DNA from 4 places in the Streptomyces sp. NPDC045955 genome. Region 3 is predicted to be linked to each of the others. Evidence: riboswitches for the same ligand, from Rfam matches in the RefSeq annotation. Region 3 holds a riboswitch; each other region holds the start of a gene.
What was found. A riboswitch is a leader RNA that binds a small molecule or an ion and turns the genes downstream of it on or off. The one in region 3 is predicted to bind cobalamin.
Positions count from the first base shown of each region.

Region 1: another riboswitch for cobalamin. It lies ahead of AC07F0_RS24755 (ribonucleoside-diphosphate reductase subunit alpha); the one in region 3 lies ahead of AC07F0_RS20370 (energy-coupling factor ABC transporter permease).
Region 2: another riboswitch for cobalamin. It lies ahead of AC07F0_RS34375 (ABC transporter ATP-binding protein); the one in region 3 lies ahead of AC07F0_RS20370 (energy-coupling factor ABC transporter permease).
Region 4: another riboswitch for cobalamin. It lies ahead of AC07F0_RS15565 (cobalamin biosynthesis protein); the one in region 3 lies ahead of AC07F0_RS20370 (energy-coupling factor ABC transporter permease).

Region 1 covers NZ_JBWKKY010000012.1:66,778-72,596, forward strand. Annotated here, with positions in the region: gene AC07F0_RS24750 (ribonucleotide-diphosphate reductase subunit beta) at 1-183, opposite strand, end outside; gene AC07F0_RS24755 (ribonucleoside-diphosphate reductase subunit alpha) at 240-2,597, opposite strand; cobalamin riboswitch at 2,719-2,843, opposite strand; gene AC07F0_RS24760 (GNAT family N-acetyltransferase) at 2,896-3,402, opposite strand; gene mctP (monocarboxylate uptake permease MctP) at 3,475-5,103, opposite strand; gene AC07F0_RS24770 (DUF3311 domain-containing protein) at 5,100-5,366, opposite strand; gene AC07F0_RS24775 (GntR family transcriptional regulator) at 5,509-5,819, opposite strand, start outside.
Region 2 covers NZ_JBWKKY010000024.1:86,975-92,793, forward strand. Annotated here, with positions in the region: gene AC07F0_RS34365 (APC family permease) at 1-529, opposite strand, end outside; gene AC07F0_RS34370 (CoA-binding protein) at 663-1,091, opposite strand; cobalamin riboswitch at 1,188-1,348, shown strand; partial or broken gene AC07F0_RS34375 (ABC transporter ATP-binding protein) at 1,384-2,087, shown strand; gene AC07F0_RS34380 (hypothetical protein) at 2,380-3,315, shown strand; gene AC07F0_RS34385 (SixA phosphatase family protein) at 3,312-3,854, shown strand; gene AC07F0_RS34390 (YigZ family protein) at 3,903-4,529, shown strand; partial or broken gene AC07F0_RS34395 (DsbA family oxidoreductase) at 4,623-4,736, shown strand; gene AC07F0_RS34400 (exonuclease SbcCD subunit D) at 5,029-5,819, shown strand, end outside.
Region 3 covers NZ_JBWKKY010000009.1:150,172-155,990, forward strand. Annotated here, with positions in the region: gene AC07F0_RS20355 (ABC transporter permease subunit) at 1-161, shown strand, start outside; gene AC07F0_RS20360 (MDR family MFS transporter) at 158-1,486, shown strand; gene AC07F0_RS20365 (serine/threonine-protein kinase) at 1,677-3,149, shown strand; cobalamin riboswitch at 3,239-3,423, shown strand; gene AC07F0_RS20370 (energy-coupling factor ABC transporter permease) at 3,454-4,155, shown strand; gene AC07F0_RS20375 (energy-coupling factor ABC transporter substrate-binding protein) at 4,152-4,526, shown strand; gene cbiQ (cobalt ECF transporter T component CbiQ) at 4,532-5,281, shown strand; gene AC07F0_RS20385 (energy-coupling factor ABC transporter ATP-binding protein) at 5,278-5,819, shown strand, end outside.
Region 4 covers NZ_JBWKKY010000006.1:392,924-398,742, reverse strand. Annotated here, with positions in the region: gene AC07F0_RS15585 (alpha/beta hydrolase) at 1-45, opposite strand, end outside; gene AC07F0_RS15580 (class II aldolase/adducin family protein) at 342-1,052, opposite strand; gene AC07F0_RS15575 (inorganic phosphate transporter) at 1,268-2,527, shown strand; gene AC07F0_RS15570 (hypothetical protein) at 2,562-2,783, shown strand; cobalamin riboswitch at 2,914-3,053, shown strand; gene AC07F0_RS15565 (cobalamin biosynthesis protein) at 3,155-4,096, shown strand; gene AC07F0_RS15560 (cobyric acid synthase) at 4,093-5,604, shown strand; gene cobN (cobaltochelatase subunit CobN) at 5,601-5,819, shown strand, end outside.

The sequences.
Region 1 (5,819 bases), on a different contig from region 3:
CCTGCCGATCAGGTGCTGCTCGGCGGGAGAGAGCTTGGCGAGGTCGGTGACGTCCGAGTGGAGGTCGACCTCCTCCACGGTCCAGGTGTTCTTGATGGCGTCCCGGTAGCGCTCGTAGAAGTCCGGGTAGCGCATCGGGCGCAGGGTGAGCTCGAAGCCGGGGTCGAGCAGGTTCTGAGTCATCACAGTCGGCGCGAAGCGCCGTCCTCCAGGGGTGGCGGTCGGGTGGCGGGTGGGAATTACTGGCAGGCTTCGCAGGACTCGGGGTTTTCCAGGGAGCAGGCGACCGCTTCGGGGTCCGGGGTGGCCTGCACGGGGACGGTGGCCTGGGCCGCGCGGGCGATGCGGGTCGCCGGGCGCGAACGCAGGTAGTACGTGGTCTTCAGCCCGGACTTCCAGGCGTAGGCGTACATCGAGGAGAGCTTGCCGATGGTCGGCGTCTCCATGAAGAGGTTCAGGGACTGGGACTGGTCCAGGAACGGGGTCCTGGCCGCCGCCATGTCGATCAGGCCGCGCTGCGGGATCTCCCACGCCGTGCGGTAGAGGGCGCGTACGTCCTCGGGGATCCAGGTGAAGTCCTGCACCGAGCCGTTGGCCTCGCGCAGGGCCTCCCGGCTGCGGGCGTCCCACACGCCGAGCCGCTTCAGCTCCTGAACCAGGTAGGAGTTGACCTGGAGGAACTCACCGGACAGCGTCTCGCGCTTGAACAGGTTGGACACCTGCGGCTCGATGCACTCGTACACGCCCGCGATGGAGGCGATCGTGGCCGTCGGCGCGATGGCGAGGAGCAGGGAGTTGCGCATGCCCGTCGCGGCGACGCGCTCGCGCAGGGCCGCCCAGCGCTTTGGCCAGGTCAGCTCCACGTCGTAGTGGTCGGGGTGGAGCACACCCTTGGCCGTACGGGTCTTCTCCCAGGCCGGCAACGGGCCGTTGCGCTCGGCGAGATCGGCGGAGGCCTCGTAGGCGGCGAGCATGATCCGCTCGGCGATGCGGGTGGAGAGCGCCTTGGCCTCCGGTGAGTCGAAGGGCAGGCGCAGCTTGAAGAAGACGTCCTGCAGACCCATGACCCCGAGGCCGACCGGACGCCACCTGGCGTTGGAACGGCCTGCCTGCTCGGTCGGGTAGAAGTTGATGTCCACGACCCGGTCGAGGAACGTCACGGCCGTGCGGACGGTCTCGTCCAGCCGCTCCCAGTCGATGTCCCCGCCGGACCGGTCGACGAGCGCGCCGAGGTTGACCGACCCCAGGTTGCAGACCGCCGTCTCCCCGTCGCTGGTGACCTCCAGGATCTCCGTGCAGAGGTTGGAGGAGTGGACGACGTGGCCCGGTTCGGCCGTCTGGTTGGCGGTGCGGTTGGCGGCGTCCTTGAAGGTCATCCAGCCGTTGCCGGTCTGCGCGAGGGTGCGCATCATGCGGCCGTACAGCTCACGGGCGGGCAGGGTCTTCTTCGCCAGGCCCTTCGCTTCGGCGGCCCGGTACGCGGCGTCGAACTCCTCGCCCCACAGGTCGGCCAGCTCGGGCACGTCCGACGGGGAGAACAGCGACCACTGCGCGTCGGCGTTCACACGCCGCATGAACTCGTCGGGCACCCAGTGCGCGAGGTTCAGGTTGTGCGTGCGGCGGGCGTCCTCACCGGTGTTGTCGCGCAACTCCAGGAACTCCTCGATGTCCAAGTGCCAGGTCTCCAGGTAGACCGCGGCGGCGCCCTTGCGGCGGCCGCCCTGGTTCACGGCGGCGACCGAGGCGTCGAGGGTCTTCAGGAACGGGACGATGCCGTTGGAGTGGCCGTTCGTGCCGCGGATCAGCGAACCGCGGGCCCGGATGCGGGAGTACGCGATGCCGATGCCGCCGGCGTGCTTCGACAGCCGCGCCACCTGGTGGTAGCGGTCGTAGATCGAGTCCAGCTCGTCCTTGGGGGAGTCGAGGAGGTAGCAGGACGACATCTGGGGGTGCCGCGTGCCGGAGTTGAAGAGGGTGGGGGAGGAGGGGAGGTACTCGAGCCGGCTCATCAGCCCGTAGAGCGCGGCGACTTCGTCGACTGAGCGGCGGGTGTCGTCCTCGGCGAGACCGGCGGCGACGCGCAGCATGAAGTGCTGGGGCGTCTCGATCACCTTGCGGGTGATCGGGTGCCGGAGCAGATAGCGGCTGTGCAGGGTACGCAGGCCGAAGTAGCCGAAGCGGTCGTCGGCGGCCGTGTCGATCAGGGCGTCGAGACGGGCGGCGTGGACGCGCACGAACTCGGCGGTCCGGTCGGCGATGAGGCCCTCCCGATGCCCGGCCGCCACGGCCTCGGTGAAGCACGTGACGCCCTGCGAGGCGGCCTCGGCGCGGATCCCGATCGTCAGCAGGCGCGCGGCCAGCCGGGAGTAGGCGGGATCCTCGGAGATGAGGCCCGCGGCCGCCTCGGTCGCCAGCTCGCGCAACTCCGACTGGTCGGCCCGCGCGGACCGGCCGCGCAGCGCGGCGGCGGCGACCCGGCCCGGGTCGGCGTCGGGCAGGTCGGCGGTCAGCTCGGTCAGGGTCCGCAGCAGCGCGGCACCGGGACCGTCGTGCTCTTTTTCCGCGGCTGAGACCGGATCGGCTGGCGCGATGGTCACGTGGGGCTCTCCCTCGCTCGGCACGGGGCCTCAGCGAGGGCAGGGGGCAGCGCGAACGCACGCGGCGTCGCGTCCACCGGCCCACTCCGCGAGGCCCGGACGTCAGGGCGCACCGACCGGGCGGCCGGGCGCGCTGTCGGCAGGTCCTCGGACTGAAGCCTGTGCGCGAACACGCACAAGTACACCGTTGCGGGACAGTTCCGGATTCGCACCGGATTCCCCTGCGGCGACAGCGAGCATGAGCATACATCTTGTGCCGGGCGGCGAAAGCACCCCTAGATGTAGTGTCGCGACGGTTTCACAGCGTCAACTCGTAGGTGAGGAGAGTGATGTCGGCGAGCTCCGGAAGGGGGTTCCAGTCGCGCTCCGGGGTACGGGCGAAGCCGAGGCGTTCGTAGATGCGGTGGGCGGAGCGCATGGTGCGCTGTGTCGACAGGACGACGCGGACGCAGCCGTCCGTCGCCCGGGCGCGGTCGACGCAGGCGCGGACGAGGGCCTCTCCGGCGCCGCGGCCGCGGGCCTCGTGGGCGACGGCGAGCATCCGTATCTCGGCTTCTGAGGGCCGGGCGATGTCGGCCATGGGACCGCCGGCGGGGACGAAGGTGACGCCGCCGAGGAGGTGTTCGCCTTGGGTGGCCACCAGGACGTCCGCGGCGGCGGCCCGCTTGGCCACGTCCCTGAGTTCGCCGAGGTATCCGTCGCTCTCCCCGAAGTCGAGGAGGCCGTCCCGCAGGTAGGCCTGGGCGGTGATCTCGCCGAGGGCGTCGTATTCGGCGGGCTTCACCCGCCGGATGAGGATGTCCATGGTCCGAGTGTGCGGGACGGGTATGGCAACGGGCCACCGGTTTTCCACCGACGGCCCGCTGTCACCTGCGAGTCAGTGCGAGGTGCCCGCCGTCGCCGGCGGAAGCTCCACCTGGACGCCGGGGTCGCCCGCGTCCGCCGTGTAGTCCTCCGGCTTGGTCTCGTCGATGCCGTCGGGGGCCTTCAGAGCCCTCAGGGCGAAGGTCAGGACGACGGTGACGACGACGTTCAGGACGAACGCCGTGAGGCCGATGTAGCCGATCTCGCCGATGCCCGGGATCTCCTTCGAGGAGCCGCCGAAGTGCTTCTGGGTCGGCGAGGCGACGCCGTACGCGGCGACCGTTCCGTAGACCATGCCGACCGCCCAGCCCGCGAGCAGCGCCCAGCGGTGGAACCAGCGGGTGAACAGGCCGCCCACCAGGGCCGGGAAGGTCTGCAGGATCCAGATGCCGCCCAGTAGCTGGAAGTTGATGGCGACCGTCTTGTCCATGGTGAGGACGAAGGCCAGCGCGCCCACCTTCACCAGCAGCGACACCAGCTTGGAGACCTTGGTCTCCTGCGCGGGCGTGGCGTCGGGCTTGATGAAGTCCTTGTAGATGTTGCGGGTGAAGAGGTTCGCGGCCGCGATGGACATGATGGCCGCCGGGACCAGGGCTCCGATGCCGATCGCCGCGAAGGCCACGCCCGCGAACCAGTCGGGGAACATGGTCTCGAACAGCTGCGGAATCGCCAGCTGTCCGTTCTGCACCTTGATCCCGGCCGCGATCGCCATGAAGCCGAGCAGTGCGAGCAGGCCCAGCATCAGCGAGTACAGCGGCAGGATCGTGGTGTTGCGGCGGATCACGTCACGGCTCTTCGAGGACAGCGTCGCCGTGATCGAGTGCGGGTACATGAACAGCGCGAGCGCGGAGCCCAACGCCAGCGTGGCGTACGTCCACTGCCCCGCCTCCGGCGGCGCGAGCGCACCGCGCGGCGCGCCCGTCGCCGGGTTGGTCTGGCTGAACGCGTCGCCCGCCTTGGCGAAGATGTCGTCGAAGCCGCCCAGCTTGATCGGGATGTAGATGATCGCCACCGCGATGACGATGTAGATCAGGGTGTCCTTCACGAACGCGATCAGCGCCGGCGCCCGCAGACCCGACGAGTACGTGTACGCCGCCAGCACACCGAAGGCGATCAGCAGGGGCAGGTCCTTGATGAACCAATTGGTGTTCTCGCCGCCGCCGACGCCCATGACGTCCAGCACGGCCTGGATGCCGACCAGTTGGAGCGCGATGTACGGCATCGTGGCCAGGATGCCGGTCACGGCCACCGCCAGCGACAGGCCCTTGGAGCCGAACCGGCCGCGCACGAAGTCGGACGTCGTCACGTACCCGTGCTTGTGCGAGACCGACCACAGGCGGGGGAGGAACGTGAAGATCAGCGGGTAGACGAGGATCGTGTAGGGCACCGCGAAGAAGCCGGCCGCGCCCGCCGCGTAGATCGCCGCCGGCACGGCCACGAAGGTGTACGCCGTGTACAGGTCGCCGCCGAGCAGGAACCAGGTGATCCAGGTGCCGAACGAGCGGCCGCCCAGGCCCCATTCGTCCAGGCTGTGCTCATTCTCGGCCTTGCGCCAGCGCGCGGCCAGGAAGCCCATGACCGTGACGGCCAGGAAGAAGAAGATGAAGACGGCGAGTGCGACGCCGTTCACGCCGTCGTTCACTGCGACGCACCGCCCTTCGCGGCGGAGCGGGCGCGCTGGTCACGCTGCCACAGCTTGTAGGCGATCATCGTCAGCACCGTGGAGATCAGCACCCACGCCATCTGGTACCAGTAGAAGAACGGGATCCCGATGAAGGCCGGGTCGGTCTTGGCGTACGAGCCGACCCACAACATGGCCACGAAGGGTGCTATGAGGCAGAGAGCGATGACGACGCGCATCGGCGTCACCGTCGCCCCTCTGCCGGCTTCTGGGGCTTGCGACATCAGGCGGCTCCGTCCCCTCAGTGATCACCTGTGTAATGCGCAGGCAATCTAGGTCAGGGTGCGGCGGGAACGGAACCCCTCGTCCGTAATGCGGTACCCAAAAGAAACCGGGCTCAGCACCAGTCGCAGCGCCCCGCGCGCACTACTCCTGGGGACGCTTCAGACGCGCCACGAACTTGTACCGGTCCCCCCGGTACACCGACCGCACCCACTCCACCGGTTGGCCCTCCCGGTCCAGTGAGTGACGGGAGAGCATCAGCATCGGCAGACCGACGTCCGTGCCGAGCAGGCCGGCCTCGCGCGGGGTGGCCAGCGAGGTCTCGATGGTCTCCTCGGCCTCCGCGAGATGGACGTCGTAGACCTCGGCGAGCGCGGTGTAGAGGGAGGTGTACTTCACCAGGGACCGGCGCAGGGCCGGGAAGCGCTTCGCGCTGAGGTGGGTCGTCTCGATGG
Region 2 (5,819 bases), on a different contig from region 3:
AGGTGGCGGCGCTGTTGGTGTGCGCCAGGAGCCGCACACCGAGGAAGTTGATCACGACGAACACGGCCATGAGGAGCACGGCGACGACGAACCCGCTCGTCGTCAGCGTCCCGTCCTTGGCGTGCTGGAAGCCCTGCGCCCAGTGCCAGTGCCCGGCATAGCCGATCATGGCCTCGACCTCGATCGGTGCCACGGTCGCCGCCTGGAGCCAGGAGAACCAGCCGAAGGACATGCCGGCCAGTCCGCCGAACGCGTAGTGCGGATACCGCGCCGTGCCGCCCGCGACCGGGAACATGCCGCCGAGTTCCGCGTGCACCAGGGCCAGCAGCACGATCGCGACCGTGCCGATCAGCCACGACAGAACGGCCGCGGGGCCGGCCGCCACGACCGCCTTCTCGGCTCCGTACAACCACCCGGAGCCGATGATGGAACCGACCGACGCCCACATGAGCCCGATCAGTCCGACGTCCCGGCGCAATCCGCCGGGACCCCCTTTTACCCCCGCTGCTGCCTGGTCGACGCTCACCATGAATCAGGGGCCTCTCATAGAAGAACTCGGTGAGTTCTGCGAGCAAGAGGCCTCAGGTTAGGAATCGGTCAGCCGACGGCAGAAGGCGCGTTGTACAGCCTTGACCGGGCGCGGGCGTTTCCTGGAAAGCGCTTCAGGAATTCTGTACGCGGCGAAGAGGAAGTCGTGGGATCTCGATCGCCGGGCAGCGGTCCATCACCATCTCCAGGCCCGCGGCGCGGGTCCGGTCGTACGCCGCCTCGTCGATGACGCCGAGCTGGAACCAGACGCCCTCGGCGCCCTTGGCGACCGCCTCGTCCGCCACCGCTCCGGCGAGATCGCTGTTCACGAACACGTCCACGACGTCCACGTCGAAAGGGATGTCCGCGAGACTGGCGTACCCCTGCTCGCCGTGCACCGTCTCCGCCTTCGGATGCACGGGCACGACGCGCTTGCCGAAACGCTGGAGCACGGCGGCGACGCCGTACGCCGCCCGCTGCCGGTTCGACGACAGGCCCACCACGGCCCAGGTGTCGCCGAGCTCCGTGAGGATCCTGCGGACCGTTGCCTCGTCGCCGTACACCGGCGGCCTCCTGGAGAGTCGCGGAAGAACTGTTGTCCGCACAACGCCGTACGGCGCGCGGTGATTCCCCCGCGCCCTCCGTGATAGCTTGCCGAGGCCAGTCGAACCCATGTACGTGGGTCAGGGAATCCGGTGCGAATCCGCAACTGACGCGCAGCGGTGAGGGGGACGGGCGGGGCCTCGGCCACTGGACGTCGCGTGTGACGTCCGGGAAGGCGCTCCGCACCGGACGAACCCGAGTCCGAAGACCTGCTGGCGGCCCCCGCGGCCGTACGCGGCGGGGGAGCACGTGCTCGCGCCCGAGGCCGGTTCCACCGTCGGCGTCCTCGGCCCGAACGGCTCCGGCAAGTCCACGCTGCTGAGGCTGCTGGCGGGGTTGCTCACGCCGACCGCCGGAGTCGTCACCCTCGACGGCACGCCGTTGGGCGACCTGCCCCGCCGCACCGTCGCCCGCCGCCTCGCCGTCGTCGAGCAGCAGGCCGACACGCAGGTCGAGCTGACGGTGGTGGACGTCGTACGGCTGGGCCGCGTGCCGCACCGCCGTGCCTGGACGCCCGGCTCGGCGGACGACGAACGGGCCGTGCGCGAGGCCCTGGAGCGCGCCGGCCTCGCCGACCGCGCCGACCAGCCCTGGCACAGCCTCTCGGGCGGCGAACGCCAGCGGGTGCAGATCGCCCGCGCGCTCGCCCAGGAACCCCGCGAACTCCTCCTGGACGAGCCGACGAACCACCTCGACATCCACCCCAGCTCGATCTGCTCGCCCTGGTCACCGGGCTGCCGGTCACCACTGTCGTCGCCCTGCACGACCTCAACCTCGCGGCGATGTACTGCGACGAGGTCGTCGTGCTGAGCGCGGGGCGGGTCGTGGCGGGTGGTGCTCCGGGTGAGGTCCTGACGGAGGAACTCATCGCCGAGGTGTACGGCGTGCGCTCTGCCGTCACGCGTGACGGCCCCGAGCAGCGGCCGCATGTGCGGTTTCTGGGGACGCTGGGCTGAGGGGGCCGGGCGGCGGGCGGGGTGGGTGGGCGATTCACGCCGTGGTGGTCCGGCCCGAGGGGTGCATCGTCGGCCGGGCGGTTTCCGGTGTGGTGGTGTCCCGGCCCGACGGTGTGTCGTCGGCGGGTGGTTCCCGCAAGGCGGTCTCACGACCGGCGCGCCGGTCGTGAGGCGATTCCCGCCTCGGCGAACTGGTCCGTCCGGCACGCCATTGGTGGGGTGTTCCCGCCACGGTGGCCGAAAAAACCGCACTTGCCTGCGTGTGCCCGCCCACCCGGCCTACGCTCGCCTCGTGCTGCGCATCATCGACGCCCGGACCGGCGAGCCGGTCGACGCCGCCCCGGCCCGCCGGGGCCTGACCCGTGTCGAGGTGCATGCGCCCGGCTCCGGCCTGACCGATCTGCGGGTGCTGCTCGTGGCGGACCTGCTCGTGCGGGCGCTGGAGCTCGGCGGCACACCGGTCTGGGCCCTGCTGACCGGCGGGCGCCGCCAGGCCGAGCTGCGTGCGGACGCAACGGCCCTCGGTATCCGCCCCTTCGAGGACAGCCCCGACGTCAGCGCCGGACTCGGCGAGGCCCAGGTCGTCCATGTCACGGCCGAGGGTGGGGCGACGCCTGACGGGGTGCGGATCGCTGTGGCGCCCGTCGAGACGAGCGGACCGGCCACGTCGGTCGGTGCGTCGGCGGGATCGCGCCTGCCGGTCGGCGAATCGGCGAAGCCCGGCCCGCCCAGCGGCCGGCCGACCGCGCCGGAACCGTCGGCCGGTGAGTCGGCGATGTCGAACCCGCCGGCCGCCCGGCCGGTCGAGCCGGGCCTGCCGGCCGGTGAGCCGGTGACGTCGGACCCGTCGCGCGGCCAGTCGGTGGGATCCGGCCCGCTGGGCGGTGTCGATCCCGCCGTCCTGCGTCTCGCCCTGTTCACCCGGCACCACAACGCCCCCGTCCGGCTGGAGGCGGACGTCCTCGGTGAGGCCGAGGCCGCCCTCGCCCGTTGGCGCGGTGCGGTCGCCCGCTGGGCCCGGCGGCCCTCCCGGCCCGTGCCCGACGACGTGCGCGGGCGGTTGCGCGACGCCTGGGACGACGATCTGGACGTGCCCCGGGTGCTGGACGTGCTGCGGGACGTCGAGAACGAGCGGGACCTTCCGGACGGCGCCCGGTTCGAGACGTACGCCTATGCCGACCGGCTTCTCGGCCTCGAACTCACCCGCGACCTGGGGGCCGCTTCATGAGGGAGCGCTCCGGCGCCGGCCCGCTACGCCGCCTGGTCGTGCTGCGGCACGCCAAGTCCGCCTGGCCCCTGGACGTCGCCGACCACGAGCGCCCGCTGGCCCCGCGCGGCCGCCGTGACGCCCCCGCGGCCGGGCGGGCCCTTGCCGAGGCCGACTGCCTGCCCGACCTCGCGCTGTGCTCCACCGCCGTACGCGCCCGCCGGACCTGGGAACTGGCCGCCGCCGAGTGGGGCACGCCCCCGCCGGTGCGGTTCGACCGGCGCCTGTACGCCGCGAGTCCCGCCGGCCTGCTGGCCGTTGTGCACGAGGTGTCCGCCGAGGTGGAGACGCTGCTGCTGATCGGGCACAACCCGGGCCTGGAGGAACTCGTCCTGGCGCTCGCCGGTGACGGCCTCGACGACACGCTGGAGCGGGTCCGCACCAAGTTCCCGACGTCGGCCATCGCCGTCCTGTCCTGGTACGGCACGTCCTGGCGGGCCCTCACCCCGGGCACCGCGCTGCTCTTTTCCCTGACCGTGCCCCGGGGCGAGAAGAAGTAGCCCCGGGCCGGTCCGGCCCGTCCCCGGAACCGTGCATAGGGTGGCCGGATGCAGGACGAATACCGCACGGTCGCCCGCGCCGGCGTGCACGAGACCGAGGTCAACCGCTCCCGCTTCCTGTGCGCCCTCGCCCCGGCGGCCACCGAGCAGGAGGCGCAGGACTTCATCGCCGCGGTCCGCAAGGAGCACGCCGACGCGTCCCACAACTGCTGGGCCTACGTCATCGGCGCCGACGCCTCCGTCCAGAAGGCGAGCGACGACGGCGAACCCGGCGGCACCGCCGGCGTCCCCATGCTCCAGATGCTGTTGCGCCGCGACATGCGGTACGTCGTCGCCGTCGTCACGCGCTACTTCGGCGGGGTCAAGCTCGGCGCGGGCGGACTCATCCGGGCGTACGGCGGGGCGGTCGGCGAGGCCCTGGACACCCTCGGCACGCGCACCCGCCGCCGGTTCCGGCTGGCCACGGTCACCGTCGGCCACCAGCGGGCCGGCAAACTGGAGAACGACCTGCGGACCACCGGGCGTGAGGTGCGGGACGTCCGCTACGGGGAGGCGGTCACGATCGAGATCGCCCTCCCGGACGCCGAGGTGGAGGCCTTCCGGGCGTGGCTCGCCGACGCGACCGCCGGAACGGCCGGCTTCGAACCGGGCGGGGAGGCGTACGGCGACGCCTGACGCGCGGTCGGCCTCGCGCAAGGCACCCGGGAACCGGACCGGCGGGTGCCGGACCGGCTCCCGTGAACAGTGGCTACCGGCCGGTGTCGGTGACCGCACCGCGACGAGGTCGAGGTGGTGCACCGCTCCTTCGAGCTGGACCCGGGCCGCGCCAAGGACGACATCCAGCCCGTGATCACAATGCTCACCAGGAAGTACGGCGGGTCCGGACGCTTCCGTGCCGCGCAGATCCGTGCCGCGCGCGCCGCCCGCGACGGTCACCAGGCCGTCCAGCCGGCCCAGCCGGGCGGCCGAGTCCCGTACGAACGCCGTGACCTTTTCCACGGCATACGTGCGGACATTTCCCCTGAATCGACGCCCGATGAGTGGCCCATCCCGAGGTTCGTGAGGGACCAGGGGCTCGCACGGGTTAGCGTGGTGGGTGCTGACAGCGAGCCGTGCCGGCTCGTGCGGGTCGTGGAGCGGTAGCAGGGGGAGCCATGCAGGTCGGAGCGGCGTCGTGAGACTGCTGCACACGTCCGACTGGCACCTCGGCCGGTCGTTCCACCGCGTGAACATGCTCGCCGCGCAGGCCGAGTTCATCGGCCACCTCGTCACGACCGTGCGCGAGCGGGCCGTGGACGCGGTGGTCGTGTCGGGGGACGTCTACGACCGGGCCGTGCCGCCGCTCGCCGCGGTCGAGCTGTTCGACGACGCCCTGCACCGCCTCGCCGACCTCGGCGTGCCGACGGTGATGATCTCCGGGAACCACGACTCGGCCCGCCGGCTGGGCGTCGGCGCGGGGCTCATCGGGCGGGCCGGCATCCACCTGCGGACCGAGCCGTCGGCGGCCGGCACCCCCGTGGTGCTGGCCGACGCCCAGGGGGACGTCGCCTTCTACGGACTGCCCTACCTCGAACCGGCCCTGGTGAAGGACGAGTTCGGCGTGGACAAGGCCGGGCACGAGGCCGTGCTCGCCGCCGCCATGGACCGGGTCCGCGCCGACCTCGCCGCGCGGGCGCCCGGCACGCGCTCCGTGGTCCTCGCGCACGCCTTCGTCACCGGCGGCGAACCCAGCGACAGCGAACGGGACATCACCGTCGGCGGCGTGGCCGCGGTGCCCTCCGGTGTCTTCGACGGCGTCGACTACGTGGCGCTCGGGCATCTGCACGGCTGCCAGACCCTCACCGACCGCATCCGCTACTCCGGCTCCCCGCTGCCCTACTCCTTCTCGGAGGCCGCCCACCGCAAGAGCATGTGGCTCGTCGACCTGGCCGCCGACGGCACAGTCGACGCCGAGCGCCTCGACTG
Region 3 (5,819 bases):
TGACGGCCGCCGGCGGCGTACGACCGCCCTGGCGGCGCGGGCGGGCCGGCAGCCCGGAGCAGCCGCCCGGCGACCGGGTCGTGCCCGCCCCGCGTCAGCGGCCGAACCATGACGACGCCCTGCTGACCCCCGCGTCCCTCTCACCGGGAGAAGAACGATGACAGGCCTCATATCCCGCGTCCTGGCCCGCCGGGCCGCCCCTGCGTCCGGCGACGGGACACCCGACGGCGCGGCGCCCAGGGCCTCGCGCCAGAGCACCTGGCGGCTCTGGCAGGAGCTGTCCCCGCTGCTGCGGCTGCTGATCCTGACCCAACTCGCCTTCAACATCGGCTTCTTCGCCGTGCTGCCGTTCCTCGCCGAGCACCTCGGCACCGCGATCGGCATGGCGGGCTGGCTGGTCGGGTTCGTGCTCGGTCTGCGCACCTTCAGCCAGCAGGGGCTGTTCGTGGTGGGCGGCGCGCTCGTCGACCGTTACGGCGTACGCCCGGTCGTGCTGGCCGGCTGCGTGCTGCGGATCGCCGGGTTCGCGTGGCTCGGGTACGCGGAGGCGAGCTGGGCCGTGATCGGGGCCGTGCTGGTGATCGGCTTCGCCGCCGCCCTCTTCTCGCCCGCCGTGGAGTCCGAGGTGGCCCGTCAGGCGGTGGTCTGGGAGGAGGAAGGACACGGCTCTCGCACCAGCCTCCTGGCCCTGTTCAGCGTGGCGGGCCAGGCCGGGGCCTTCGTCGGACCGCTGCTCGGCGCGCTGCTGCTCGCCGTCGACTTCCGCACCGCGTGCCTCGCGGGTGCCGCCGTGTTCGTGCTCGTCCTGGCCGGGCACGTGTGGCTGATGCCGCAGCACATCCCCGGCCGGGTCCGGAACCTGGAGCAGGGCGGGGCGCGCGTGCTGCTGCGCAACCGCCGCTTCCTGGCGCTGTGCTGCGCGTACGGCACGTACCTGCTCGCCTACAACCAGCTGTATCTGGCCCTGCCGGACGAGGTGCAGCGTGCGGCGGGCTCCCAGGCGCCGCTGTCCTGGCTGTTCGCCCTGTCCTCGGTGCTGGTGGTGTTCGCTCAGCTGCCCGTGACCCGCTGGGCGGGCGGCCGGCTCGACCTGCGCCGCTCCATGACCGCCGGGCTGCTGCTGATCGCGTCCGGTTTCGCGGTGGTCGCCGCGGCGCGACCCGCCGGCTGGACGGGTACCGCCGGGCTGCTGCCGGCCGCGGGCTTCGTCGTGCTGCTCACCGTGGGGCAGATGCTGGTCGTCCCCGCCGCCCGCGCCTGGGTGCCCGACCTCGCCGAGGAAGGCCGGATCGGCCTCTACATGGGTGCGCTGTCGTCGGTCTCGGGCCTGATCGTCCTCGCCGGCAGCGCGGCCACCGGCTCCCTGCTCGACGCGGGTCTCCCGGCCGCCGTGCCCTGGCTGGCCCTCGCGACCGTACCCGCCCTGGCGGTGGCGCTGCTGCCGCGCCGGGAGGAGCGGGCGCAGGGGGCGGGCGCGGCGGCCTGACGGCACGCTGAGACGCGGGGAAGCCCGATTCCGGGACCGTGCCGTCCCACGGCACCGCACCGAGTGGGAATGGCGGTCACGCGGCGCCAGTATCCTGGGTCGGCTGCGGCACCCCCCACCAACCCCCGCTCCGACGCGGAGAGTTGCGGCCTGCGGCGAGAACCTTCCCACGAACATAGGACGAGGACGAGTGCTGCTAGCGGGCCGCTACCGGCTGGACGTTGAGATCGGGCGCGGCGGAATGGGAGAGGTCTGGCGTGCGTACGACGAGACGCTCGCCAGAGCGGTGGCCGTCAAGCTGCTGCTGCCTCAGGACACCGATGCCACGGCGGCCTCCCGATTCCGTCTGGAGGCGCAGACGGCCGGTCGTCTCAACCACCCCAACGTGGTCGGGGTCCTGGACTTCGGCGAGTACGACAACCGGCTGTACCTGGTGATGGAGCTGGTCGAGGGCGACAGCCTCGCCCGGGTGCTGTCCGCCTCCGGCCCGCTCCCCGCCGAGCAGGTGGCCCGACTCGCCGCGCAGGCCGCCGCCGGACTCGCCGCCGCGCACCAGCAGGGCATCGTGCACCGGGACGTCAAACCCGCCAACCTCCTGCTGGACGCGGGCGGCACCCTCAAGATCGGCGACTTCGGCATCGCGCGCTTCCTCGACGACCCGGGCGCCGCGCTCACCGCCACCGGCCAGATCGTCGGCACCGGCCTCTACCTCGCGCCCGAACGGGCCCTGGGCCGGCCCGCGGGTCCCGCCTCCGACATGTACTCCCTGGGGTGCGTGCTCTACCAGCTCCTCAGCGGCCGCCCGCCGTTCCAGGCCGACACCGCCGTCGCGCTCCTGCACCAGCATCTCGACAACGCCCCCGTACCGCCCCGGGAACTCGGTGTCACCGGTCTGCCGCCGGCCTTCGAGAGCTACCTCCTCGCCCTGCTCGCCAAGCAGCCCGAGGACCGGCCCACGGCGCAGCAGGCCGCCGAGTGGTTCGCCGGCGGCGCCTGGCGGGGGCTGCCCGAGCCGCTGCCGGAGGCGGTGTCGCCGGTGCCGGCCTCCGGGAGCGGGCCGTACGCGGCGTCCCCGGCGCCGACCGCCGCGACCGGGCCGTACGCGGCGTCAGCGGTGCCGTCCTCCGGGCCGGGACCGTACGCGGCAGCCGACACCGGCGCCAGGGCCACGCACGCACTGCCCACGGGGTCCCGCACCGCCCCGGGCGGGCGTTCCCGGCGCGCCGCGCCCCGCAGCGGTCTCGGTCACCACCGGAGAACGGCCGCGGTGGTGGCCGCGGCGGCCGTCTTCCTCGCCGCGATGCTCGCCGGCATGCAGTGGTTCTCGCCCGACGACACCGCGAACGAGGGCACGGAACCCGACGCGTCCCCGTCCGCGAGCAGCCCGGCCGCCCCCTCGCCCGGCGACTCAGCCGACCCCGCCGACCCCCTGGCCTCCGCACCGGCGGCCGACACGACTCCGGCCGCCGGCACCGTGGCCGATGTCACCCCCTCCACCACGGCACCCGATTCCCCGGCGCCCGCCGAGGCGACGACCGGCCCCGCGAGTCCGGCGCAGGAGACGAGCAGCAGCCCGCCGGAGAAGGCGGACAAGCCCCGGCAGGAACAGCCCTCGCGGTCCGGGGAGAACGGGGAGGACGAGGGCGACGAGGGTGACGACTGAGCCCTCCCGCGCCGGTGTGCGAGCGGTCGCCCCTTCACGCGCCCCCTCGCACGCCCCTCGGCTGGCTTGTCATGGCCCTTATCTCGGCATTACTGTCACCACGCCTTGGTGAACGGGAAATCCGGTGTGATGCCGGTGCGGCCCTCGCCACTGTGATCGGGAAGTCCGGCTCCAGCCCCAGCGGGCAGCCACTGGGTCCTCACGGACCCGGGAAGGCGGAGTACGGGCGGTGGGACCCGTGAGCCAGGAGACCGGCCAAGGCACGTCAACCATCCACGAGGTGCTGGAGAGGGTCTGCTGAGCCATGCACATCGCCGAGGGTTTCCTTCCTCCGGCGCACGCCGTCGCCTGGGGCGTCGCGTCCGCGCCGTTCGTCCTCCACGGAGTCCGGTCGCTCACCCGTGAGGTGCGCGAGCACCCCGAGAGCACCCTGCTCCTGGGCGCCTCCGGCGCCTTCACGTTCGTCCTGTCCGCGCTGAAACTGCCGTCCGTCACCGGCAGTTGCTCCCATCCCACCGGCACGGGCCTGGGGGCCATCCTGTTCCGGCCGCCCGCCATGGCCGTGCTGGGCACCATCACCCTGCTGTTCCAGGCGCTGCTGCTCGCGCACGGCGGTCTGACCACGCTCGGCGCCAACGTCTTCTCCATGGCGATCGCCGGCCCCTGGGCGGGCTACGCGGTGTACCGGCTGCTGCGCCGCTACGACGTGCCGCTGATGGTGGCCGTGTTCTCCGCCGCGTTCGTCGCCGACCTGTCCACCTACTGCGTCACCAGCGTGCAGCTGGCGCTCGCGTTCCCCGACCCGGGCAGCGGGTTCCTGGGCGCGCTCGGCAAGTTCGGCTCCATCTTCGCCGTCACCCAGATCCCGCTCGCGGTGAGCGAGGGACTGCTGACGGTGCTCGTGATGCGGCTGCTGGTGCAGTCCAGCAAGGGCGAACTGACCCGGCTGGGTGTGCTCGTCGCCGACAAGCAGTCCCGGAGCGAGACCCAGGAGGTGGCCCGATGAGCAGGAACACGAAGATCAACCTCCTGCTGCTGCTCGCCGTGGCCGCGCTCGCCGTGCTGCCGCTCGCGCTCGGCCTCGGCGACCACAAGAAGGAACCGTTCACGGGCTCCGACGGCGAGGCGGAGACGGCGATCACCGAGATCGAGCCGGACTACAAGCCCTGGTTCTCGCCCCTGTACGAACCGCCGTCCGGTGAGATCGAGTCGGCGCTGTTCTCCCTCCAGGCGGCCCTCGGCTCCGGTGTCCTCGCCTACTACTTCGGACTGCGCCGGGGCAGGCGGCAGGGTGAACGACGGGCGCTGGAGCGGGAGCGGGACTCCGGGAACCCGGTGGACAGTGCCGCCGAGGAGTCCACGGCCGAAGGGGCCTGAGCCGCGTGCTGCCGATCGACGCGGCCGCGCACAGCAGTCGCTGGCGCCGCCGCCATCCCGTGGACAAGGCCGTGCTCGGGCTGGGTCTGACCCTCCTGGCGATCTCGCTGCCGCCCTGGCCGGGGGCGGCTCTGGTGCTGCTGGCCGCCCTGGTGGTGCTGCTGGGTCCGGCGGGCGTGCCCTGGCTCCGGCTGTGGCGCGCCTACCGGGTGCCGCTGGGCTTCTGCGTGACCGGCGCGCTGACGCTCCTCGTGCAGGTCGGCGGGCCGGGCGGCTTCGTCTCCCTCGCCGATGACGGGCCGGTCCGGGCCGGGGAGTTGCTGCTGCGCACCTCGGCGGCCTCCCTGGGGGTGCTGCTGTTCGCGTTCACCACGCCCATGTCCGACCTGCTGCCGCGGCTGGTCCGGGCCGGGGTGCCCGCGCCGGTCGTCGACGTGGCGCTCGTGACGTACCGGATGAGCTTCCTGCTGCTGGACTCCGTGCGCCGGGTCCGTGACGCGCAGGCCGCCCGGCTCGGGCACACCACGCGGGCCGCGGCCTGGCGGTCCCTTGGGGGTCTCGGCGCCACCGCGTTCGTCCGGGCCTTCGACCGGGCGGTCCGTCTCCAGGCCGGTCTCGCCGGGCGCGGCTACGACGGCACCCTGCGCGTCCTGGTGCCCGAGGCCCGGGTCTCCGTCCGCTTCACGACGGCCAGTTGCGTGCTCCTCGCGGCGCTGGCCGTCCTCACCTTCGTACTGGAAAGGCCGCTGACATGAGCGAGCCCGCCCTCGTCGCCCTGCGGGGCGCGTCCTTCGCCTACGAGGACGGCCCGGCCGTGCTCAGCGGCCTCGACTTCGAGATCCGCGAGGGGCGCGCGCTCGCGCTGCTCGGCCGCAACGGCAGCGGCAAGACCACGCTGATGCGGCTCCTCAGCGGCGGACTGCGGCCCCGCGAGGGCCGGCTGACGGTCGACGGGCAACCGGTGGCGTACGACCGCAAGGGCCTGACCCGGCTGCGGACGACCGTCCAGCTGGTGGTGCAGGACCCGGACGACCAGCTCTTCGCGGCATCCGTCGAACAGGACGTGTCGTTCGGGCCGCTGAACCTCGGCCTGGACGACGCGGAGGTGCGGGCGCGGGTGGCGGAGGCGCTCGCCGCCCTGGACATCACCGCCCTGGCCGACCGGCCCACCCATCTGCTCTCCTACGGGCAGCGCAAACGCACCGCCATCGCGGGCGCGGTCGCCATGCGGCCCCGTGTCCTCATCCTCGACGAACCGACGGCCGGGCTCGACCCTGACGGCCAGGAACGGCT
Region 4 (5,819 bases), on a different contig from region 3:
GATCACGGCGGTGACGGCAGCGGCCGTCGCTCTGGCAGTGCGCACGGCTCCAGTGTCCCGGCGGACCCGGCGACGGACCAGTGGGCGGCAGCGGCGGGGTGATGGGCCCCGGGGGGGCAGCGCGCGGCCCAGACGGGCAGCCCCTCCCCAGGAGAGCCGCGCGGGTTGGCGGCGTCGGCGGCGCACCGGTGGCATCCCCGGCCGGTGCGCCGAGGCAGCCGGGGCGGGACGGGGCGGGACGGGGCGTCCGGGCAGACCCGTCGGCCCGGGGGCGGCAGGCCGGATCCGTCGGCCCGGGGCGTCCGGGCAAGCCCGGCGGGACGGGGCGTCCGGGCCGAGTGTCAGCCGCGTTGCCCGTAGCCCCGCAGTTGTTCCTGGACCTCCGCCAGCTGCTCCCCCGACAGCAGGCTCGGGGACAGGCCCGGGACCGATGCGGCGGTCAGCCACAGGCGGCACATCCATTCCAGCTGGGCCGTGCGGTCGTAGGCCTGGCCCAGGGACGCGCCGTGAGTGACGGTGCCGTGGTTCTGGAGGAGGCAGCCGGAGCGGTCGGCGAGGGCGCGGAGCATGTTCTCGGCCAGCTCGGCGGTGCCGTACGTGGCGTACGGGGCGACCCGGACGGGCCCGCCGAGCGCGGCGGCCATGTAGTGGATCAGTGGCAGCTCGCTCACGAGCGTCGATACGGCCGTCGCGTGCACGGCGTGGGTGTGGACGACGGCACGGGCGCCGGTCGTGCGGTAGACCGCGAGGTGCATGGGCAGCTCGCTGGTCGGGACGAGCGTGCCGAGGACCTGCCGGCCGTCGAGGTCGACGCCCGTCACGTCGTCCGGCTCCAGCCGGTCGTAGGGGACGCCCGAGGGCGTGACCAGGACCGTGTCCCCGACGCGCACCGAGACGTTCCCGGACGTGCCGACGACGAGTCCGTCGGAGACGGTCCGGCGGGCGGTCGTGACGAGTTCCTCCCAGGCGCGCGCCTCCTCAGGGCGCACGCTCCTGCGCCGCGACTCCCCCACGTCTCGTGTGTCCCGCCCGTCGCCTCGCTGCTCAGCCATGCGGCGATCCTGCCAGGCGGGCCCCCAACGCGCCGTCGGGCGGGTCCACTTCAGGCCGGAAGCCGTGTATACGAAAAGGTGCATACCACCCCGCCCCCGGCCGGGACGCGAAAGCCTCGACCACGGACACCCCCGCGCCCCCCTCAGTTCATCTTCCGTTCACTCGGATTACCTACGTTCGACGAGCCAATGACCTCGAACGATTGCCTGGGTAAATGGAAAGCTTCTCGCTGATCCTCGCGATTGTGGTGGTAACCGCACTCGCGTTCGATTTCACGAACGGTTTCCACGACACGGCGAACGCGATGGCCACGACCATTTCCACGGGCGCCATGCGGCCCAAGGTCGCCGTCGCCATGTCCGCCGTCCTCAACCTGGTCGGCGCCTTCCTGTCGGTGGAAGTCGCCAACACGATCTCCAAAGGTCTCGTCGACGAGACCGGCATCCGTCCCGAGGTCATCTTCGCCGCCCTGGTCGGAGCGATCCTCTGGAACCTGCTGACCTGGCTGGTCGGCCTGCCGTCGAGTTCCTCGCACGCCCTGATGGGCGGCCTGATCGGCGCCACGATCGCCTCGGCGGGCGTCGGCGCGGTCCACGGCGACGTGCTGGTCACCAAGGTCCTGATCCCGGCGATCGCCGCCCCGCTGGTCGCGGGCATCGCGGCGATGCTCGCGACCCGGCTGACGTACTCCCTCGGCAAGAAGGCCGACGGCAAGGCCTCCGAGAAGGGCTACCGGGCCGGCCAGATCGCCTCCGCGGGCCTGGTCTCGCTGGCCCACGGCACGAACGACGCCCAGAAGACGATGGGTGTCATCACCCTCGCCCTGGTGGCCGGCGGCGCCGTCGCCCCCGACTCCGACCCGCCCACCTGGGTCATCCTCTCGGCGGGTCTCGCCATCGCGCTCGGCACGTACCTCGGCGGCTGGCGCATCATCCGCACCATGGGCAAGGGCCTGACCGACCTCCAGCCGCAGCAGGGCTTCGCCGCCCAGACCAGCGCGGCCACGGTCATCCTGGCCTCCTCGCACATCGGCTTCTCCCTCTCCACCACCCACTCCGTCTCCGGCTCGGTGATGGGCGCCGGGCTCGGCCGCAAGGGCGGTGTCGTCCGCTGGTCGACGGCGACGCGGATGTTCGTCGCCTGGGGCCTGACGCTGCCGGCGGCGGCCCTGGTGGGCGCGCTCGCCGAGTACGTCACCGGCTTCGGCAGCTGGGGCACCGCGGTGGTGGCCGTCTTCCTCGTCGCCTCCAGCGCGGCGATCTGGAAGCTCTCGCGGCGTCAGGTCGTCGACCACACCAACGTCAACGACACCGACGAGGCGGAGCCGGCCGGTGTGGTGACCACGGCGATGGCCGCGGTGACGCCGCCGCCCACGGGTGGCGCGGCCACGGACGAGCCGAGTGCCACGATCCCGGCACCGGCGGCCCCGGCCCCGGCCGAACGCCGGCCCTCCACCACGACCACCCCGGTCTGATCCCGCCCACTCGGTTACAAGGAGAACCTCTGCCATGAAAATCGACTGGGCCGCCCTCGGTTCCGTCTTCGGCGTCAGCCTCGTGGTCACCGTGGCCCTGGTGGGCCTGTTCACCCTCGGCATCACCGGCCTGTCCCGCCGCGAACGGGCGGTGGCTGCCGGCGGGTCCGCGGGGCTCGCGGTGACGGGCGCGTACGCGTGCTTCGCGGCGTGCGCGGCGGCTGTGGGGTACGGGATCTATCTGATCGTGGCCTGACGGCCTGACCGCACGAGGTTCCCGCCGGGCGGGACAGGACTTCCGTCCTGTCCCGCCCGGTCGTCGTGTGGCAGGGGCGCGGTGTGGGCTTCTGCACACTCTCCCCTCGCAGGTCAACGGCAAGTTGACGACTGATCCCGGCCGTGGTGGACTGCCGGGGCCATTAACGGCGGCAGGAGAGGAAGCCGGTGGAAGTCCGGCGCGGTCCCGCCACTGTCACCGGGGTAGCAATCCCCGGGAGCCAGGAACTCTCACCGCCGGTCTAGTCGAACCAGGGCGTGGACACCCTGAGTGAGGACATATCGCCATGCGCGGCTGCCGATCGAGGTTCAGTACCCCACCCCTGCCCGCCCCTGCGGCCGGCTGAGCCCATGGGTGCCGGTCGCGTCTTCGCGTACGGCGCCGCCGCCGGTCTGATCGGTGACCTGCTGCTCGGCGATCCGCGCCGGGGGCATCCGGTCGCCGTGTTCGGGCGGGCCGCGGGCGCCGTGGAACGGGTGCTGTGGCGGGACCACCGGGGATGGGGCGCGCTGCACACCGTGGTGTGCGCCGGAGGAGCCGTCGCGCTCGGGGGCGTCGCCGCGCGCGCCGTGCGGGACTCCGCCGTCGCGTCCGTCGCGCTGACCGGTGCCGCCACCTGGGCCGTGGTCGGGGGGACTTCGCTCGCGCGGGAGGCACGAGCCGTCGGGCGTGCCCTGGAGGTGGGGGACGTCGAAGGCGCCCGGGCGCGGCTGCCGCATCTGTGCGGGCGGGATCCGCAGGCGCTCGACGCCGACGGGATCGCCCGGGCCGTGGTCGAGTCCGTCGCCGAGAACACCTCCGACGCGGTCGTGGGGGCGCTCGTGTGGGGGGCCGTCGGCGGTGTGCCGGGGCTCCTCGGGTTCCGGGCCGTCAACACCCTCGACGCCATGGTCGGGCACAAGTCGGCCCGATACCGGCGCTACGGGTGGGCCTCCGCGCGGCTGGACGATCTCGCGGGCTGGCCGGGGGCCCGGCTGACCGCCGTGCTCGCGGCCCTGGCAGGAGACGACCCACGGGGAGCGGTCAGGGCCTGGCGTGCCGACGCCGACCGGCATCCGAGCCCCAACGCCGGGCCCGTGGAGGCCTCGTTCGCCGGGGCGCTCGGGGTGCGGCTGGGCGGGACCCTGTCGTACGGCGGGCGCGTCGAGCACCGGCCCGTGCTCAACGGGGCCGGGCGGGCCGTCGCCACCCGGGACATCGAACGGGCCGTACGGCTGTCCAGGCGTGTCGGCTGGCTCGCGCTCGGCGTCTGTGCCGCCGCGCGCCGCATCGCGAAAGGGAGTACGTCATGACGGGCGGTGGGCTTCTCGTCGCCGGTACCACCTCCGACGCCGGCAAGAGCGTCGTGACGGCCGGGATCTGCCGGTGGCTGGTGCGGCAGGGCGTCAAGGTCGCGCCCTTCAAGGCGCAGAACATGTCCCTCAATTCGTTCGTGACGAAGGAGGGGGCCGAGATCGGGCGGGCGCAGGCCATGCAGGCGCAGGCCTGCCGCGTCGAGCCGACCGCGCTGATGAACCCGGTGCTGCTCAAGCCCGGCGGCGAGAGCAGCAGTCAGGTCGTGCTGCTGGGCAAGCCGGTCGGGGAGCTCAGCGCACGCGGGTACCACGGCGGACGCCAGCAGAAGCTGCTCGGTACCGTGCTGGACTGCCTGGAGCAGTTGCGGGGCACGTATGACGCGGTGATCTGTGAGGGGGCGGGCAGTCCCGCCGAGATCAACCTGCGGCGGACCGACATCGTCAACATGGGGATCGCCCGCAACGCCGGGCTCCCCGTGCTCGTCGTCGGCGACATCGACCGGGGCGGTGTCTTCGCCTCGTTCTTCGGGACGGTCGCGCTGCTGTCGCGCGAGGACCAGAGTTGCGTCGCCGGGTTCCTCGTCAACAAGTTCCGGGGGGACGTCTCCCTGCTGGAGCCGGGGCTCGACATGCTCCAGGGCCTCACCGGGCGGCGTACGTACGGCGTCCTGCCCTTCCGCCACGGTCTCGGGATCGACGAGGAGGACGGGCTGCGCGTCTCCCTGCGGGGAACGGTCCGCGAGTCCGTCGTCGCCCCGCCGGTCGGCGAGGACGTGCTGCGTGTCGCCGTCTGTGCCGTTCCGCTGATGTCCAACTTCACGGACGTCGACGCGCTGGCCGCCGAACCCGGTGTCGTCGTGCGGTTCGTGGACCGGCCGGAGGAACTCGCCGACGCCGACCTCGTCATCGTGCCCGGGACCCGGGGAACCGTCCGTGCGCTGGAGTGGCTGCACGAGCGGGGGCTCGCCGAGGCCCTGGTCCGCAGGGCCGCCGAGCAGCGACCCGTCCTCGGGATCTGCGGCGGCTTCCAGATCCTCGGCGAGCACATCGAGGACGACGTCGAGAGCCGCCGGGGCCATGTCGGGGGGCTCGGGGTCCTGCCCGTGCGGGTGCGGTTCGCCCGCGAGAAGACCCTGACGCGGCCGGAGGGCGAGGCTCTCGGGGAGCGCGTGGAGGGCTACGAGATCCATCACGGCGTCGCCGACGTCCAGGGAGGCGCAGCCTTCCTGGACGGCTGCCGGGTCGGCCAGACCTGGGGCACGCACTGGCACGGCTCGCTGGAGTCGGACGGGTTCCGGCGGGCCTTCCTGCGCGAGGTGGCGGCCGCCGCGGGGCGCCGCTTCGTACCGGCGCCGGACACCTCGTTCGCCGCGCTGCGCGAGGAGCAGCTCGACCGGCTCGGCGACCTGATCGAACAGCACGCGGACACGGACGCGCTGTGGCGGCTCATCGAGTCGGGCGCGCCGCGAGGACTGCCCTTCATTCCACCGGGAGCACCCGCATGAGCACTGTGTTGTTGTTGTCGACCGCCGATACGGACCTGCTGGCGGCCCGGGCCGCCTCCGGTGCCTCGTACCGGATCGGCAACCCGACCCGCGTGGACGTCCGGGAGGAGCTTCCGGCTCTCCTCGACGGCGCGGACATCGCCGTCGTACGGCTGCTCGGCGGCAAGCGGGCCTGGGAGGACGGGCTCGCCGCGCTGAAGGCCTCCGGCGTCCCG